Regions from separate parts of the Amphritea japonica ATCC BAA-1530 genome, predicted to be linked through region 2. Evidence: predicted binding sites of a transcription regulator. Region 2 holds the regulator's gene; each other region holds the start of a gene.
The links. The regulator sigma-54, encoded in region 2, starts transcription at its own class of promoters, with help from an activator protein. The targets are predictions, from matches to a motif close to TGGCACNNNNNTTGCTNT.
Positions count from the first base shown of each region.

Region 1: flgF (flagellar basal-body rod protein FlgF) is a predicted target of sigma-54. The motif match lies at 3,701-3,718, and genes of this name have one in related genera.
Region 3: AMJAP_RS17230 (amino acid ABC transporter substrate-binding protein) is a predicted target of sigma-54. The motif match lies at 2,247-2,264, and genes of this name have one in related genera.

Region 1 is NZ_AP014545.1:614,165-619,410, reverse strand. It holds gene flgJ (flagellar assembly peptidoglycan hydrolase FlgJ) at 1-239, opposite strand, end outside; gene AMJAP_RS02875 (flagellar basal body P-ring protein FlgI) at 245-1,336, opposite strand; gene flgH (flagellar basal body L-ring protein FlgH) at 1,360-2,034, opposite strand; gene flgG (flagellar basal-body rod protein FlgG) at 2,057-2,842, opposite strand; gene flgF (flagellar basal-body rod protein FlgF) at 2,879-3,622, opposite strand; gene AMJAP_RS02855 (flagellar hook-basal body complex protein) at 3,788-5,246, opposite strand, start outside.
Region 2 is NZ_AP014545.1:3,031,932-3,037,177, reverse strand. It holds gene rapZ (RNase adapter RapZ) at 1-726, opposite strand, end outside; gene ptsN (PTS IIA-like nitrogen regulatory protein PtsN) at 732-1,190, opposite strand; gene hpf (ribosome hibernation-promoting factor, HPF/YfiA family) at 1,201-1,491, opposite strand; gene AMJAP_RS14030 (RNA polymerase factor sigma-54) at 1,552-3,057, opposite strand; gene lptB (LPS export ABC transporter ATP-binding protein) at 3,079-3,804, opposite strand; gene lptA (lipopolysaccharide transport periplasmic protein LptA) at 3,801-4,355, opposite strand; gene lptC (LPS export ABC transporter periplasmic protein LptC) at 4,345-4,914, opposite strand; gene AMJAP_RS14010 (KdsC family phosphatase) at 4,915-5,246, opposite strand, start outside.
Region 3 is NZ_AP014545.1:3,728,829-3,734,074, reverse strand. It holds gene AMJAP_RS17245 (ATP-binding cassette domain-containing protein) at 1-710, opposite strand, end outside; gene AMJAP_RS17240 (TIGR02444 family protein) at 731-1,216, shown strand; gene AMJAP_RS17235 (FKBP-type peptidyl-prolyl cis-trans isomerase) at 1,282-2,004, shown strand; gene AMJAP_RS17230 (amino acid ABC transporter substrate-binding protein) at 2,345-3,358, shown strand; gene AMJAP_RS17225 (amino acid ABC transporter permease) at 3,466-4,692, shown strand; gene AMJAP_RS17220 (amino acid ABC transporter permease) at 4,704-5,246, shown strand, end outside.

The DNA.
Region 1 (5,246 bases), 1.4 Mb from region 2:
GAATCAGACATCTCTTGATAAAACTGAACTTGAGAACTATTGAAGTAACTGTCTTCTGAAAAAGTAGCGTTGGCATCGCGCATACTCTTCACAAGCATATTCAGAAATAGCTGTTCGAACTGTTCTGCCACTGACTGCAAGGCTTTAGGATCATTGTCCCTTGCCTGCTGGCGCAGCTTATTCATCTCGCCCAATTCAGTGTATAACTGAGCATGTTGAGTCGGATCAGTTTTCATCATCGGCCTCAGATCACTATCAGTTCAGCTTTCAGAGCGCCAGCCTGTCGCAGCGCTTCCAGAATAGCCATCAGGTCACCGGGCGCGGCACCTACCTGATTAACCGCCTGTACGATCTCCTGCAGTGATGCCCCAGGAGAAAATTCAAACATATGGCCACTACCTTCATCTACCTCGATACCTGTACGGGGAGTGACCACAGTATCACCTCCGGCCAGTGCATTCGGCTGATCAACATTAAGATCTTCAGTGATAGCGACTGTCATACCACCGTGGGTAATCGCAACAGGTGATACACGTACGTTCTGACCGATAATGATGGTGCCGGTACGCGAGTTTATAATCACCTTTGCTACTTCCTGTGCGGGCTGAACCTCAAGATTTTCCAGTACAGAGAGAAAAGAAACGCGCTGATTAGGATCACGAGGCGCTGACACCCGAATTGAAGTAGCATCCATTGCCTGCGCCATCCCCGGTCCCAGCAGACTATTCACCTGCTCAGCCACACGGCGAGCCGTCGTAAAATCAGCATGATTCAGGTTCAACACTAAACTATCTCCCTGAGCAAAAGCATTCGGGACCGTCCGCTCTACCGAAGCACCACCGGGAATGCGACCAACACTAGGGACATTCAAAGATAACCGTGAACCATCTGAACCCTGCACACCAAAACCAGACACGACGAGGTTACCCTGGGCAATAGCATATACCTGCCCATCAGCACCTTTCAGGGGCGCCATAATTAAGCTCCCGCCGCGCAAGCTTTTTGCATCGCCTATAGTAGAAACGGTTACATCTATAACCTGACCCGGCTTAGCAAACGGAGGCAGATCAGCATGCACTGCTACAGCAGCAATATTCTTCGATTTAGGGTCAATATTTGGCGGAATAGCCACCCCAAAGTTATTCAACATATTACGGAACGTAGCAGAGGTGAAAGACGTTTTATCACCGGTTCCATCAAGACCAACAACCAAGCCATAGCCTACTAGCTGGTTACTCCGAACCCCCGCCACCGAAGATAGATCCTTTATTCTTTCAGCTTGTACTGCGGAACTAAGCAACGCAGTCATAAAAGCGATTATCCAAAAACTTTTCATCATCTTATCTCCGCTTTGTCCGCTCAAAATGGCCATAGCTGGCCAATAAAGAACTTCGATAGCCAACCCATTGAGTTAGAGTCATTCAACTCACCTGAACCACTGTAGGTAATCCGGGCATCCGCTAACTGAGTAGACAGCACTGTATTACTGGTTGAAATATCCTGTGGTCGAATCATCCCGCTCACACGAATATATTCATCACCCTGATTAAGGGTTAGCCACTTCTCACCCTTCACGATCATCAGACCATTCGGCAGTACCTCATGAACCGTCACAGTAATATTGCCATTCAGACTATTACTCATATCGGATTTACCCTCACCTTCAAACGCGGTGGTCGAGTCACCGGTACTGGCACTCAAAGGTTTACCTAAGATGGTTGGCTGAATACCGAAGACGGTCGGTGAAGCCAGCGTTTGAGAATTTGACTTATCCACACTGGTTTTATTGCTTTTAGTTGAAGAGGTACTTTCCTGAAGCACAACAGTGATGATGTCACCTAACCGATGCGCACGACCATCGCCATATAAGCTATTACTGGTTGCAGCATTAAAGATAGAACCCGTTACCTCACGGGGCGCTGTCATTGCCTGCGGGCGAACCGGTGCAAAATGCGGGCTATCTGGCTTAGGCGGAGCACTGACGCAGCCCTCCAGAACCAGAATTGCAGTGAGTATAGTTAACAGTCGTTTCATCACTTACCTCCTCAACTCAGGCTTACAGATTCTGTGTCACGTAGGACAACATCTGGTCTGCAGTTGAGATCACTTTTGAGTTCATCTCATAAGCACGTTGCGTTGTAATCATATTAACCAGCTCTTCTACCGCATTAACGTTAGAGCCCTCTAACATCCCCTGACGCAGTTGACCCGTTCCGCCCTCACCAGGATTTGCCAGCGTAGGCGTACCACTCGCAGCAGTCTCAAGATACAGATTCTGACCATAAGCCTGTAATCCCTGAGGGTTAACAAAGTCCGCTAACTGGAGTTGCCCCACTTGCTGTGGTGCGGCACTCCCCTGCACTATCACACTGACAATGCCGTCAACGCCAACAGTCATCGACTGCACTTCTGCAGGCAAGGTTAAGCCCGGATCGAGCAGGTAGCCTTCGGAAGTAACTATTTCATTGTCCGAATTCAGCTGAAACTGACCCTGACGGGTATAGCCGGTATCCCCATTAGGCAGTGTGACTTGCCAGAATCCCCGACCAGCGATAGCAATATCAAATGCCTCCCCGGTGGTTTGCATCTCTCCTTCCTGAAACAGCTTTTGCGTACCGGCTACCCTGACACCCGATCCAAGCTGCAACCCTGAGGGGAGCTGTGACTCTTCTGCCGACTGAGCACCGGGCTGACGCTGGATCTGATACATCAGATCTTCAAACACCACCCGGTCTTTTTTGAAGCCAACCGTACTAACGTTAGCCAGGTTATTCGATATAACCTTCAGGGACGTGTCCTGCGCACTTAAGCCTGTTTTTGCTACAAAGAGGGCTCCATGCATAACTATTCTCCACCCTTAATATTCATTATTATTCTGTTACTGAAGCGATAAAATACGCGCAGCAGCAGAGGAGTTCTCTTCAGCCGTCTTCATCATCTTCACATGCATTTCGAATTGACGCGCCAGATCGATAATTGAGGTCAGCTCAGTTACAGAGCTCACATTGCTTGATTCAACAAAACCGGAACGAAGCTTCACCCCTGCATCCGGCAATAACGGCTGATTATTGCCGGTATGCATAAGGCCATCGGTACTTTTAAACAGCTCCCCGGATTCAGGCTTAACGAGTTTGATCCGGTCCAGAATAGCCAGTTCAGACGCACCAGCACCCAAGGGTTTTATGGTAATGGTGCCATCACCACCAATATCTAACTTTTCAAAAGGCGGCAATGTAATGGGTATCCCGCCATTGCCCATGACACGTGCACCAGAGCCCGTTACCAATTGATTGAACTGATTTACCTGTAACTCTCCCTGCCGGGTATAAGCTTCATTACCATTGGCATCAATGACCGCCAGCCAACCATCGCCATCCACCGCTACATCGAGTGAACGGCCTGTCTGCATCAGTGTTCCGCTGGCCGTATTAGTCGCTGGTCGCTCTGCCATTGCATAAACACGGGACTCATGACCTTCACCATAAACCTGCATCGCCCGCGCTTGAGCAAAGTCTGCTTTAAAACCGGTGGTTGTCGCATTCGCCAGGTTGTTGGCGTGGGCTTGCTGAGAGCGCATGGTTTCCCGCGCCCCACTCATTGCCAGATACAACACTTTATCCATTGGATTCCCCGCTTGCCGCCTTCACGCTAAAACGGTCAGACATTGCCGCTTTAGTGGTTTAAATTCTCTATCAGGTAAAATGCAATGGTTGTGCCAACAAATCACACAGACATAAAAAAAGGCGACCGAAGTCGCCTTTTTCTGTTACTTGAGAGTAATACTTGATCAGATCTGCAAAATCGCCTGAGTCACAGTATTCAAGGTCTCCAGCGTTTTAGAGTTCGCCTGGAAGTTACGCTGCGCTTCAATCAGCTTTACCAACTGCTCTGACAAATCAACGTTAGACTGCTCTAAAGCACCAGAACGCAAAGTACCATTAAGACCCGTACCTGGAGGGTTAGGGATCGCGTTACCCGAACTTAACGATGCGGCCCACTGGGTATCACCCACCGGCTGCAAGCCTGCCTGATTTTCGAAGGTAGCAACCGCAACAACACCTAGGGTCTGGTTTTGACCGTTACTAAAGCTCGCTACCATCTCGCCGTTCAGACCGAAACTCACACCGATCAAATCGCCTTTCGGGTATCCGTTTTGCGCTGAAGACTTCTTAATTGAATCCGACGCAAACTGGGTAGTATTGGTCAGATCAAGCTTAATAACACTCTGTGAGTCGGTATTATTCGCCAGAATCTGATCGTTTTCATTAAATCCCTGCACGGTAAGCTGCGGGATAGCCAGCGTACTGGTAACTGTCTGACCATTAATCTCGGTAATATTACCGTCCAGATCATTAAACTTCATCAGGATAGGGCCTTTCTCAGGAAGAGAGCCCGCCTCACCTGGATCAGGATTTTTACCGATAACCAACAATTGATCTTTTTCGCTATCTTCAGGATCTAGAAGATAAGCATACAATCGATAAGTCCCTTCGTAGCTATTATCACCATCAACTGCCAGATCAGGTGTTAATGTGCCGGTGCCACCGCCCGGTACCGCTACACCCGAAAATGGATTTATCGGACCGGAAAGTACTTGCATTGCCAACGTCGTATTCGAAATATCACCACCCTCTGCACGATAATTCACCAGCATACGAGGGGAGCCGGTAGACAGGTCCAGGGAGAAAGATTCAATATTACTATTCGTATTAGAAATAGTAGTGCGCTGAGCATTAACTTCGTTGACAATATCCTGCGCGGTAATACCGCTTGTACCGGTATCAATTGAGATAGTCACACCAGAAACACTCAACTCAAGAACAGCATTAGCACCACCAAAGAGTGTCGAGGACGTTGCACCGGTGAAGTTAAAATAATGTTGCTCGCCAGCCGTCAACTCCGTGACTTCTTCATTGGTTAACGCAACACCACCATCAGCGGTCACCAGATCACCGTACTGAGTTGAGTCAGACTTAAAGATAACCTGAATCTTGCCTGCCGATGGCTGATCAAGAACCACATCAAAAACGCGGCCGTCTGCAGATTGCAACGTTGACAGAACCGCGTCATCCAGAGTACCGCCTGCACCGGTAAAGTCTGCCGTATTAAGCGTTACACCTGAGACCTGAAAGGCACCAGCACCTGCATAATCATAGGTGTGAGTTTCTTTAACCGGACGCTGCTCAACATAGTTATACTTTATTGCAGAGCTATCACCCAGGGCATCTATTCGCTCCATCGTGGTC
Region 2 (5,246 bases):
GTTATTCTGTTCAAAGCGAGGTAGCCATTTTTCCAGATAACGGGTGATATCTTCTAGCATTTCCCTGACATCAGACTGTTGTTCAAGAAAAGTGATGACTGGTTTTTCCTGCCCGGTTAGTCCTCGTAATTCGGGTAGCCAATAGGGATTTGGCAGGCACCGGACGTCAAAGGTGAAATCGACATCCAAAGGTACGCCGTGTTTATAGCCGAATGATTCGAATTGCAGAGAAAGCTCTTGCTCCTGCCGCTTGGCAACTCTGAGTTTGATACTGTCCCGCAGCTCATAGAGAGACAGGCGGGTAGTGTCAATACGGATGGTCGCCAGATCGGCAACCGGTGCCAGTAGGACCTTCTCATAGTTAATTGCTTCTTGCAGCCCCTGATTATCATTTGATAGTGGATGCTTTCGACGGGTAGCACTGTAGCGTTTCAACAGAGTGGTTTCTGAACTATCAAGATAGAGAACTTCGCACTCAAGCTGACCGGTTTCACGCAGCTGCGCGAAGATCTCCGGAAACAGTTTTAGATTGCTGTGCTGGTTGCGTGCATCAATACTGACAGCAAGCTGGCCCGGGTGATCAGGGTCGCTGAGGATCTGTTTAACAAGCCCTGGAAGCAGAGGGGCGGGCAAGTTATCGATACAATAGAAGCCAACATCTTCAAGGGCCTGCAAGGCGGTAGACTTTCCAGAGCCAGAACGCCCGCTGATGATGATTAGCTTCATTGGTGTCAGCCCTGTTTGAATTCCGTCACTGCGGTATAAAGACTTTCAGCTGAGTTAGCGCTGCGAAGTTGATTGCGGAACTCGGGCTGGCTGAAGAGCTCAGCCAGATTTCCCAGCGTTTGCAGATGCTGATCGCAAGCTTCTGAAGGAACCAGAAGGATGAATAACAGGTCGACAGGTTTGCTATCAATTGAGTCAAAATCGATAGGCTCTTTAAGCTGAATAAGCAGAGCGGTAGCGTGCTCGCATGCATCGAGTCGACTGTGGGGGATAGCGATGCCATCACCAATGCCGGTGCTACCTAGTCTTTCCCGGCAAATGAGACCGGCAAAAACTGTTTCAGCGTCAAGTTCAGGGTGTAGCTCAGCGATATGCTCGCTGGCAATTTCCAGTATACGTTTTTTACTACCCCCCTCCAGAGCACAAAGTACTCCGGAGGGCGCTAATAATTCTGAGATTAGCATGGCGTTATATTTACTTGTGAGTTCGTGTCTTTTCTTTATGTTTGATGATCTGACGGTCCAGTTTGTCAATCAAACCATCAATCGCAGCATACATATCTTCTTGCACATCGGAGGCAAATAGCTGGCCGCCGGCAACATGCACATCGCCTTCTGCTTTCTGACGAGTCTTCTCAACGCTTAAAGTTACCTGTGCATTAGTAATATTGTCGAAGTGGCGCTCGAGCTTTTCAAATTTACTCTGAACATATTCATTCAGGGAATCAGTCAGTTCAACGTGGTGGCCGGTGATATTGATCTGCATGGTAATCTCCTAGTGTTTTAATGCCGGGATAATGGCCCGGTTCCTATGGATATTAAGCTATTAAACCAGACGCTTGCGTTCATTAGAAGGCGGAATATTAAGCGACTCTCGGTATTTTGCAATGGTTCTGCGCGCAACATTGATACCTTGCTCTTCTAAGAGCAGCGCTATCTTGTTATCGCTTAAAGGTTTGGTTGGGTTTTCAGCAGCAACCAGTTTCTTAATGAGTGCGCGGATTGCCGTTGAAGAACAGGTGCCTCCATTGGCCGTTGTTACGTGACTTGAGAAAAAATACTTTAGCTCAAATATTCCGTTTGGCGTATGCATGAACTTCTGGGTGGTAACCCGCGAGATAGTTGATTCGTGCATTTCGACCGCTTCTGCAATGTCATGTAGAACCATTGGTCGCATCGCTTCGTCACCATGCTCCAGAAATGCTTCCTGCCGTTTTATGATTTCACGGGTGACTTTCATTAGCGTGTCGTTTCGGCTTAAGAGGCTTTTTATAAACCAGCGAGCCTCCTGGAGGTGGTTCTTTAAATAGGTGTTGTCGGGGCTGTTGTCCGCTCTGCGAATCAGACCCGCATAGCTATCATTGACCCGTAATTTTGGAGCAACTTCCGGGTTTAGTTGTACCTGCCAAACGTCGTTCTCTTTATAGACCAGTACATCCGGAATAACATATTCAGATTGGGAGCTGGTAATTGAGGAGCCCGGCTTAGGATTAAGTGTTTGAATCAGGCTGATTGCTTGTAACAACTGAGGTTCACGTATGCGTGCTTTTCGCATCAACTGCTTATAGTCGTGATTGCCCAGCAGGTGGATATACTGAGAGACAATTTTCAGAGCCTCTGCCCGGTACTCTGTTTCTCCCGGTAACTGTCGTAGCTGGATTGCCAGGCATTCACTCAGGTTACGTGCGGCTACGCCAGGTGGGTCAAACTGTTGTATGCGATGCAGTACCGCTTCAACTTCATCTAACTCGATGCTGTTGAGTAGCTCTTCGTTCTGGGCCTGAAAGTGTTCGAGAATTGAGTCCAGCTCAATTGTTAAATATCCATCGACATCAATACCGTCGATAATATTAGTGGCGATCAGCTGATCGACGTCACTCATCGGTGTGAGATTGAGCTGCCAGGAAAGGTGGTCCTGAAGGGTTTCATCCGCAGTATCGTTTGACTCCATCTCCATGTCAGAAAAGTCATGGGAAGATGATGATGAAGAAGATACGGTTTGGTAAGTATCTTCCCAGCTACTGTCAGTTGATAGTTCCTCAGGGATGTTCTCGCTCCAGTCACCATCTGCTACCTGGATCTCTTCTGACTCAGTTGTCGCACTTGTCGTGTTTTCGGTGATGGGTTGTTCACTTTGAGAAGACTCTTGAGTCGGAGCTATTTCAACGTTGAGTTCATCTTCATTTACCTCAAGCATTGGATTGGACTCAAGTGCTTCCTGGATCTCCTGTTGCAGGTCAAGCGTCGATAATTGCAACAAGCGAATCGCTTGCTGCAATTGAGGGGTCATGGTCAGGTGCTGACCAATTTTAAGCTGTAACGCCTGTTTCATAGAGTGTCGCTTATATGCCTGTTACAAACGGAACTGATCGCCTAAATAGGCTTCTCTGACTTGTTGGTTCGCAAGTATATCTTCTGGTGACCCTTCGGCAAGAATATAGCCTTCGCTGACAATGTAAGCCTGTTCGCAGATGTCCAGAGTCTCACGAACGTTGTGATCGGTTATCAGTACACCGATCCCTTTGTTTTGCAGATGCTTAACGGTTTGTTTTATATCACTTACCGAGATCGGATCTACGCCGGCAAAAGGCTCATCCAGCAAAATAAATGTCGGTTCAGTCGCCAGAGCCCTGGCTATTTCGACCCGACGCCTCTCGCCCCCGGATAAACTCATTCCCAGGCTGTTGCTCAGGTGAGTAATGTGAAACTCTTCCAAGAGCTCGTTTAGCTTCTGTTTTCTTTCACTACGGCTTAACTCTTTACGGGTTTCCAGGATTGCCATCAGGTTATCATGGACGCTTAGTTTACGAAAAATTGATGCTTCCTGGGGTAGGTAGCCTATGCCTTTTCGTGCTCTGCCGTGCATGGGTTCCAGGGTTAAATTCTGGTGATCAATCCTGATTCGTCCCTGGTCGGCATCGACCAGCCCGACAATCATATAGAAACAGGTAGTCTTACCTGCACCGTTTGGTCCCAGTAAACCGACAATTTGCCCACTTTCTATCGAAATTGAGACATCTTTTACAACAGCGCGACCTTTGTAGCTCTTTGCCAGATTGCTTGCTTCAAGTCGACTCATTGGCTGTTTGATTCTCCGATGGGTGGTTCGCTGGTATCTTTAGTTTCTTGTGCTGCTTTGGGTTGAATAATCATCTGTACCCGTTCGCCTTTCGAACTGCTGTCACCAAATGCATTAACGGTGCTCTTCTTCATATCATATACAATTCTATTACCGCTGAAACTGTCGGTGCCTTGCGATACTTTTGCCTGACCCGTTATTTCCAGCTCTTTCGTGTGGATATTGTAATCAAGAACCTTACCGTATGCATGGGTTATCTCTTTGTTAGCTGCCGGGCGCTGTTGAAACTGTGCCAGGTTGCCTTTTGCAATGATTGAGGACACTGCTTTTCCGGTTTGTCTTAGTTCAAGGGACTTGCCGGTTATTTTCATACTACCCTGAGTCAATATAACATCGCCACTGTATATGGTAATACCTGTCTTATCATTCCGGGTCGCGCTGTCGGCGGTGATGTGAATCGCCTGGCGGGCATCTTCAGGGAGGGCCTGAACCAGACAGGATAGGCATAGCAGAGATGCGCATAGGCTTTTCTTTACAACGTTAATTAGCATTATGCACTCCGGTTACTTCAGATAGCAGCTTAAGAATGCCACTGTCGGTATCTATTGTCATGCCAACACTGGTGGTTGTGCTGGTAGTGTTGGTTATGGTGACTTTTTTATCTGTTTGTGCAAGATTTTTCTGTGGATAAAATATCAATGATTCAGTCTGCAATATATTGGCCTGTTGTGGGTCAGGGCTGTCTTGTAATAACACTGTACCGTCTAAGGTGATTGAATCATTGTTGTCACGAATGATGCCGCTTGCGCTGCTCGCTTTGTGGCTGGGAAGGCTCGCGCTGTATAGCTGCAACTCTGGATTGGTAACAAGAATAAGCTGTTGCACTGGCTGATGCTCCAGCTGGCTTGAGCTGAGTTGTTGTTTCAGGTGACCGTGGTTATCGTAGTCTCTGATTCGACCGTTGATAATATAATAGTCTGATTGTTGATAAGCGGGATTGGGTTCCTGCTTGATTTTGTTAGGCCGGCGCTCTTCATCCATGCCAAGGTAGATGACAGCAGGGATCAGAATGGCTGCTGCCGCAGCAAGCCGGGCGCGACCGGTCAGCATTTACAGATACTCTCCGTACAGGGCTTCCAATTTACCCTGAGCGGCAAGAATGGTTTCGCAAAATTCACGTCCTGCACCATTACCTGCGGTCCTGTGAGTGCACCAGTCTGCATGCTGGGCGACAAATTGATGTCCTCCGTTCACCGTTGCGCCAAATGCCACCGCGCGAATAGCCGCAAGGTCGGGCAGGTCATCACCGATATAAGCGGTTTCGTTTGCCTGGAAACCGGTATCGAGCCATAGTTCCTTCAAGGCGGTGAGCTTATCTTCACGCCCCTGGTATAGATAATCAAAGCCTAGTGATTCCGCTCTTCGTTCTACCTGAGGTGAGC
Region 3 (5,246 bases), 700 kb from region 2:
CGCTTTTCAAAATCGCTGTAGCCACCTTTATAGAGCTCTGTTTTCTGCTGAAACATATGCACGATATGTGTGCTCACCGCATCCAGGAAATCCCTGTCGTGGGAAATCAGCAGCAGGGTGCCCTGATAGTTGCGCAACCACTGTTCCAGCCAGATGGTTGCATCCAGATCCAGGTGGTTGGTGGGTTCATCCAACAACAGAATGTCAGAGTGGCTCATGAGCGCCTGGGCCAGATTAAGGCGAATACGCCAACCGCCCGAAAAAGTATTGACCGGTCGCTCTGCATCGGGCGTAGTGAAACTCAGTCCATTGAGTAACTGATGAGCACGGGCTTCGGCGCTGTAACCATTCACCGCATCCAGCTGGGCATGTAGCTCGCCAATACGGTGATGATTTCCGGACTGTTCCGCGTTTTCCAGGGCTTGCTGAATGCTGCGTAGTCGCTGATCACCATCGAGGACATAATCTATGGCGCGTTGATTGCTGTCACCGACCTCTTGAGCCATATGGGCAATGGTCAGATTGCCAGGTAGCTGCAAATCGCCTTCATCGGGCTGCAGTTGTCCTAAGATGAGTTTAAACAAAGAAGATTTGCCAACGCCATTGGCGCCGACAATGCCGACTTTCTGGTTGGCGTGGATCGTTAATTGCGCTCTGTCTAGCAGGCGCATGTGTCCACGTTGTAAGCTAAGCTGGTTTAACTGAATCATGGCGGCGGATTTTAGCATAGATGATTGAAGATAATGAGCTTTGGAGTTATGCCGTAAAGGTTTATTCGGACCGGGAAACAGCCGAACTTTGCCTGACGTTGCAAAATGTCCATCAATTGAGTGTAAACCGTCTACTGTTTGCTCTTTGGTTGGCTGAACAGAGGAGGACTTTACCTGCAGGGCTGGACGATACAGAAGCTAAAAAGTGGCGTTTAGAGCTGCTGGAACCCTTACGGATGTTGCGTTATCAGCTACGGAAGTCAAAGCAGTCAATGGATGAAGATCGCTGTTATCAGCAACTGAAAATAGCCGAACTATCAGCAGAGAAAGTTGAAATTGGGTTACTATTTGCGCTAAAGAGATACTGCCCCAGCGCAGTACAACTGGCAGGCTTAGGCTATCGAAACCTTTGTTCTATAGCGGAAGTTGAGCCAGAGGTGAGCGGAGAGCTACAGACTTTATTAGGTCATTTAAGCGATAAAGCCTCGTCGAACGGTAGTATTTAACGGAACTTTTCAGTTTAATGGATTACTAAACGCTGATAACTGACTCTTGGATTAAAGGAATGACAATGAAAAAGACGCTGGTGGCCGTGGCCGTTGCAAGTATTGTATTGGTTGGCTGTGGAGCTGAAAAAGAACCGGCAGCTCCGGTTGAGAAGCCCTACACCCTCGAGACTGATCAGCAAAAGCTGGGCTATAGCTTGGGTCTCATGCTGGGCGAGCGCCTTAAGGCCGATGTGGAAGAGCTGGATGTAGACGCACTGCGTCGTGCTGTTGAAACGGTATATTCGGGTGCGGAACCACTGCTGAAGCCGGAAGAAGTTGAAGCAACAATGATGGCTTTTCAAAAGAAAAAGGTTGAAGAACAGCAAGCCGCTCTAACCAAGATGGCTGAAGAGAACCTGACTAAAGGTCAGGCGTTTATGGCCGAGAATGGAAAAAAAGAGGGTGTTGTGACCACTGAATCCGGGCTTCAGTATGAAGTGATGACTGCCGGTGAAGGTGCCAGTCCGGCGGCAGAAGATACCGTAAAAGTACATTATCGGGGATCGCTGATCAATGGTACTGATTTTGATAGCTCTTATAGTCGTGGCGAGCCGGTTTCCTTTCCGTTAAATGGCGTTATTCCTGGCTGGACAGAAGGGCTGCAGCTGATGAAAGTGGGTGGTAAGGCGCGTTTAGTACTTCCTGCTGAGTTAGCTTATGGGCCTGGCGGTATGGGTGAGGCTATCGGGCCTAACGAAACCCTGGTATTTGAAGTTGAGTTGCTAGAGATTAATCCAGCGCAGTAACGCGCTGTTGTTGATCAAAAACATCGAAGCCACCCTTTTGGGTGGTTTTTTTTGGTGCGTCGAAAAGTGCCTGACCGAAAACGTCATTAATTTCGGGCGATTTTGACAGTTCATTTATAAAAATATTTCAACATTATTAAAGCGTTACATATCTGATGTTCAGCGACTTTCTGTACAGAATCAAAACAGTTGCTAAACTGAATGACTGAAAGTTAACTCTATGCATTAAAAGAATAAAGAAGTGGAACGCTCTTTGCAGAGCAAAAGCTTATAGCAATGCTGATGAATACAGCCCTGTTTTGAATATTCTTTAATACGTTACAAAGTGAGGAAGCATCCAATGAAGAAAACCCTGATTTCTGCTGCCACCTTGATGGTTGCTATGACAGGTACTGCAATGGCTGGTACTTTAGAAACTGTGAAGGAGCGTGGCGCAGTTCAGTGTGGTGTAACTAGTGGTGTGCCGGGTTTTTCGGTACCTGATGATAAAGGTAACTGGAAAGGGCTGGACGTTGATTTGTGCCGGGCTGTCGCTGCTGCCGTGCTGGGCGATGCATCTAAAGTTAAGTTTGTTCCTTTGAACGCTAAAGAGCGTTTCACCGCACTGGTATCTGGTGAGATTGATGTTCTGTCCCGAGTGACCACCTGGACTCAGACCCGTGATACTCAACTGGGTATTAACTTTGCGGGTGTGAACTATTATGACGGTCAGGGTTTCCTGGTGAAAAATGAGCTGGGCCTGAAAAGTGTTAAAGAATTGGATGGTGCGACCGTATGTGTACAGTCAGGTACGACAACTGAGTTGAACATGGCTGACTATTTCCGTGCTGAGGGTATTAGTTATACTCCGGTAGTATTTGATACTAATGATCAGGCTGCTCAAGCGTTTGACAGTGGTCGTTGTGACTCCTTTACTACTGACCTTTCACAGGCAGCAGGCCTGCGTACCCGAATGCAGGATCCTTCAGCGGTAGGCGCACTGCCAGAAGTTATATCGAAAGAGCCGCTAGGCCCTGTTGTACGTCAGGGTGATGATACCTGGTTTAACATCGTGAAGTGGTCGCACAATGCGATGCTGAATGCTGAGGAATTGGGGATAACCTCTGCTAACGTCGATAAGATGAAAGCTGAAAGCACTAATCCGAACGTTAAACGCCTGATTGGTCTGGATGGGCCTAAAGGTAAAGGTATGGATCTGGCTGATGACTGGGCATACCAGATCGTTAAGCAGGTGGGTAACTACGGTGAAGCTTATGAGCGCAACGTAGGTAAGGGATCTCCACTGGGGCTGGACCGTGGTCTGAATGCATTATGGAACCAGGGCGGTTTGCAGTACGCTCCACCAATGCGCTAAGAGCGCTAATGAACGGCTGGCCCGAAAGGCCGGCCGTTTTTGTTTCTGCAGCTCTTTTCTTTCATGCAGCGGCAGAAGGATCTGTGTACTGATTTCTGGAGTTAACAATGTCCTCAGACATTTCGAATTCAAGTCACAAGCCTGATGGTGGTTCAGCACAACCAAAAGCGCCACCAATGGACAAGCCAAAATTCTGGAACGACCCCAAGAAGCGGTCGTTACTGTTCCAGGTGCTGCTTTTGTCAGCGCTGGGATTCGTGTTTTATACCATCATTGATAATACCCTGACAAACCTCGAACAACGGGGTATAACCACCGGTTTTGACTTCCTGACCAGTGAAGCAGGCTTCGGTATCGCTATGAGCCTTATCGACTATACGGAAGCATCCAGTTACGGGATGACTTTTTTAGTCGGTCTGTTAAATACGATTTTGATTGCAGCAATGGGGGTTTTTGCCGCGACCATTCTGGGCTTTATTCTGGGCGTGGCGCGATTGTCGGATAACTGGTTAATCTCAAAGTTTGCAACCTTTTATATTGAAATTTTCCGCAATATTCCTTTGCTACTACAGATTTTTTTCTGGTACTTCGCTGTACTGCGAACGCTGCCACACCCACGGCAGAGTATTGAGTTTTTTGGTTCTTTTATTAACAACCGGGGCTTTATCTTCCCTGCACCTGTGGCCGAAGATGGATTTGGTCTGGTGGCATTTGGTTTTGTTGCGGCCCTGGTCGGAAGCTGGCTCATTTCCCGTTGGTCAGCTAAGCGCCAGGAGCGCACCGGACAGCAGTTTCCGGTATTTCTAACCAGCATTGGTTTGATTGTCGGCGTGCCGCTGATTCTTTTCCTGTTGAGTGGTATGCCGATGGGATTGGAACACCCAGAGTTGAAAGGCTTTAACTTTAGGGGCGGCATCACGGTTATTCCGGAGTTGATCGCTCTTTGGCTGGCACTGAGTATCTATACTGCAGCCTTTATTGCCGAGACTGTGCGGGCGGGCATTCTCGCCGTGTCCCATGGTCAGACCGAGGCCGCGTCGGCATTGGGTCTTTCAAAAGGGAAAACATTGCGGTTGATTGTTATTCCGCAGGCGATGCGGGTTGTGATCCCTCCTTTAACCAGTCAATACCTTAACCTGACGAAGAACTCTTCGTTAGCGACTGCGATTGGTTATCCGGATCTGGTTAACGTCTTCGCTGGAACCACGCTGAACCAGACCGGTCAGGCGATAGAAGTTATTGCGATGACGATGGCGGTCTATCTGACACTGAGCCTGCTTACGTCTTTCTTTATGAACTGGTATAACGCCAGAATTCAGCTAACGGAACGCTAGGAGGGGATATTATGAAATATGAATTACAACCCGCGATGCCCCCACCGTCTAACCTGATAGGTGTTGTTGGCTGGCTGCGTAAAAATCTGTTTAACGGACCAGTTAATTCAGTTGCAACTATTGTAATTGGATTCTTTCTGATCAGCTTTATGGTGCCGGTGATTCAGTGGATCTTTATCGATTCTGACTGGATAGGTGATAGTCGTGATGACTGTACCAGTGGCGGTGCATGCTGGGTGTTTATTATTAGCCGGTTAGATCAGTTCCTCTATGGGTTTTACCCTGAAGCGGAACTTTGGCGTCTGCAGCTGGCTTTTTTCCTGCTGATCGGTTCGATTGTCTGGCTGGTTATGCCTCAGACGCCTAAAAAGGGACTGGTTGCGGTGTGGCTGTTAGTCATCTACCCGGTGGCCGCTTTTTTCCTTCTGTATGGCAACTCTTTCGGGCTTATACAGGTTGAAACCCATTTATGGGGTGGACTGAGTCTGACGCTGGTATTGGCGGTCGTGGGGATAGTGGCATCGCTGCCTCTGGGCATTGTACTGGCGCTGGGG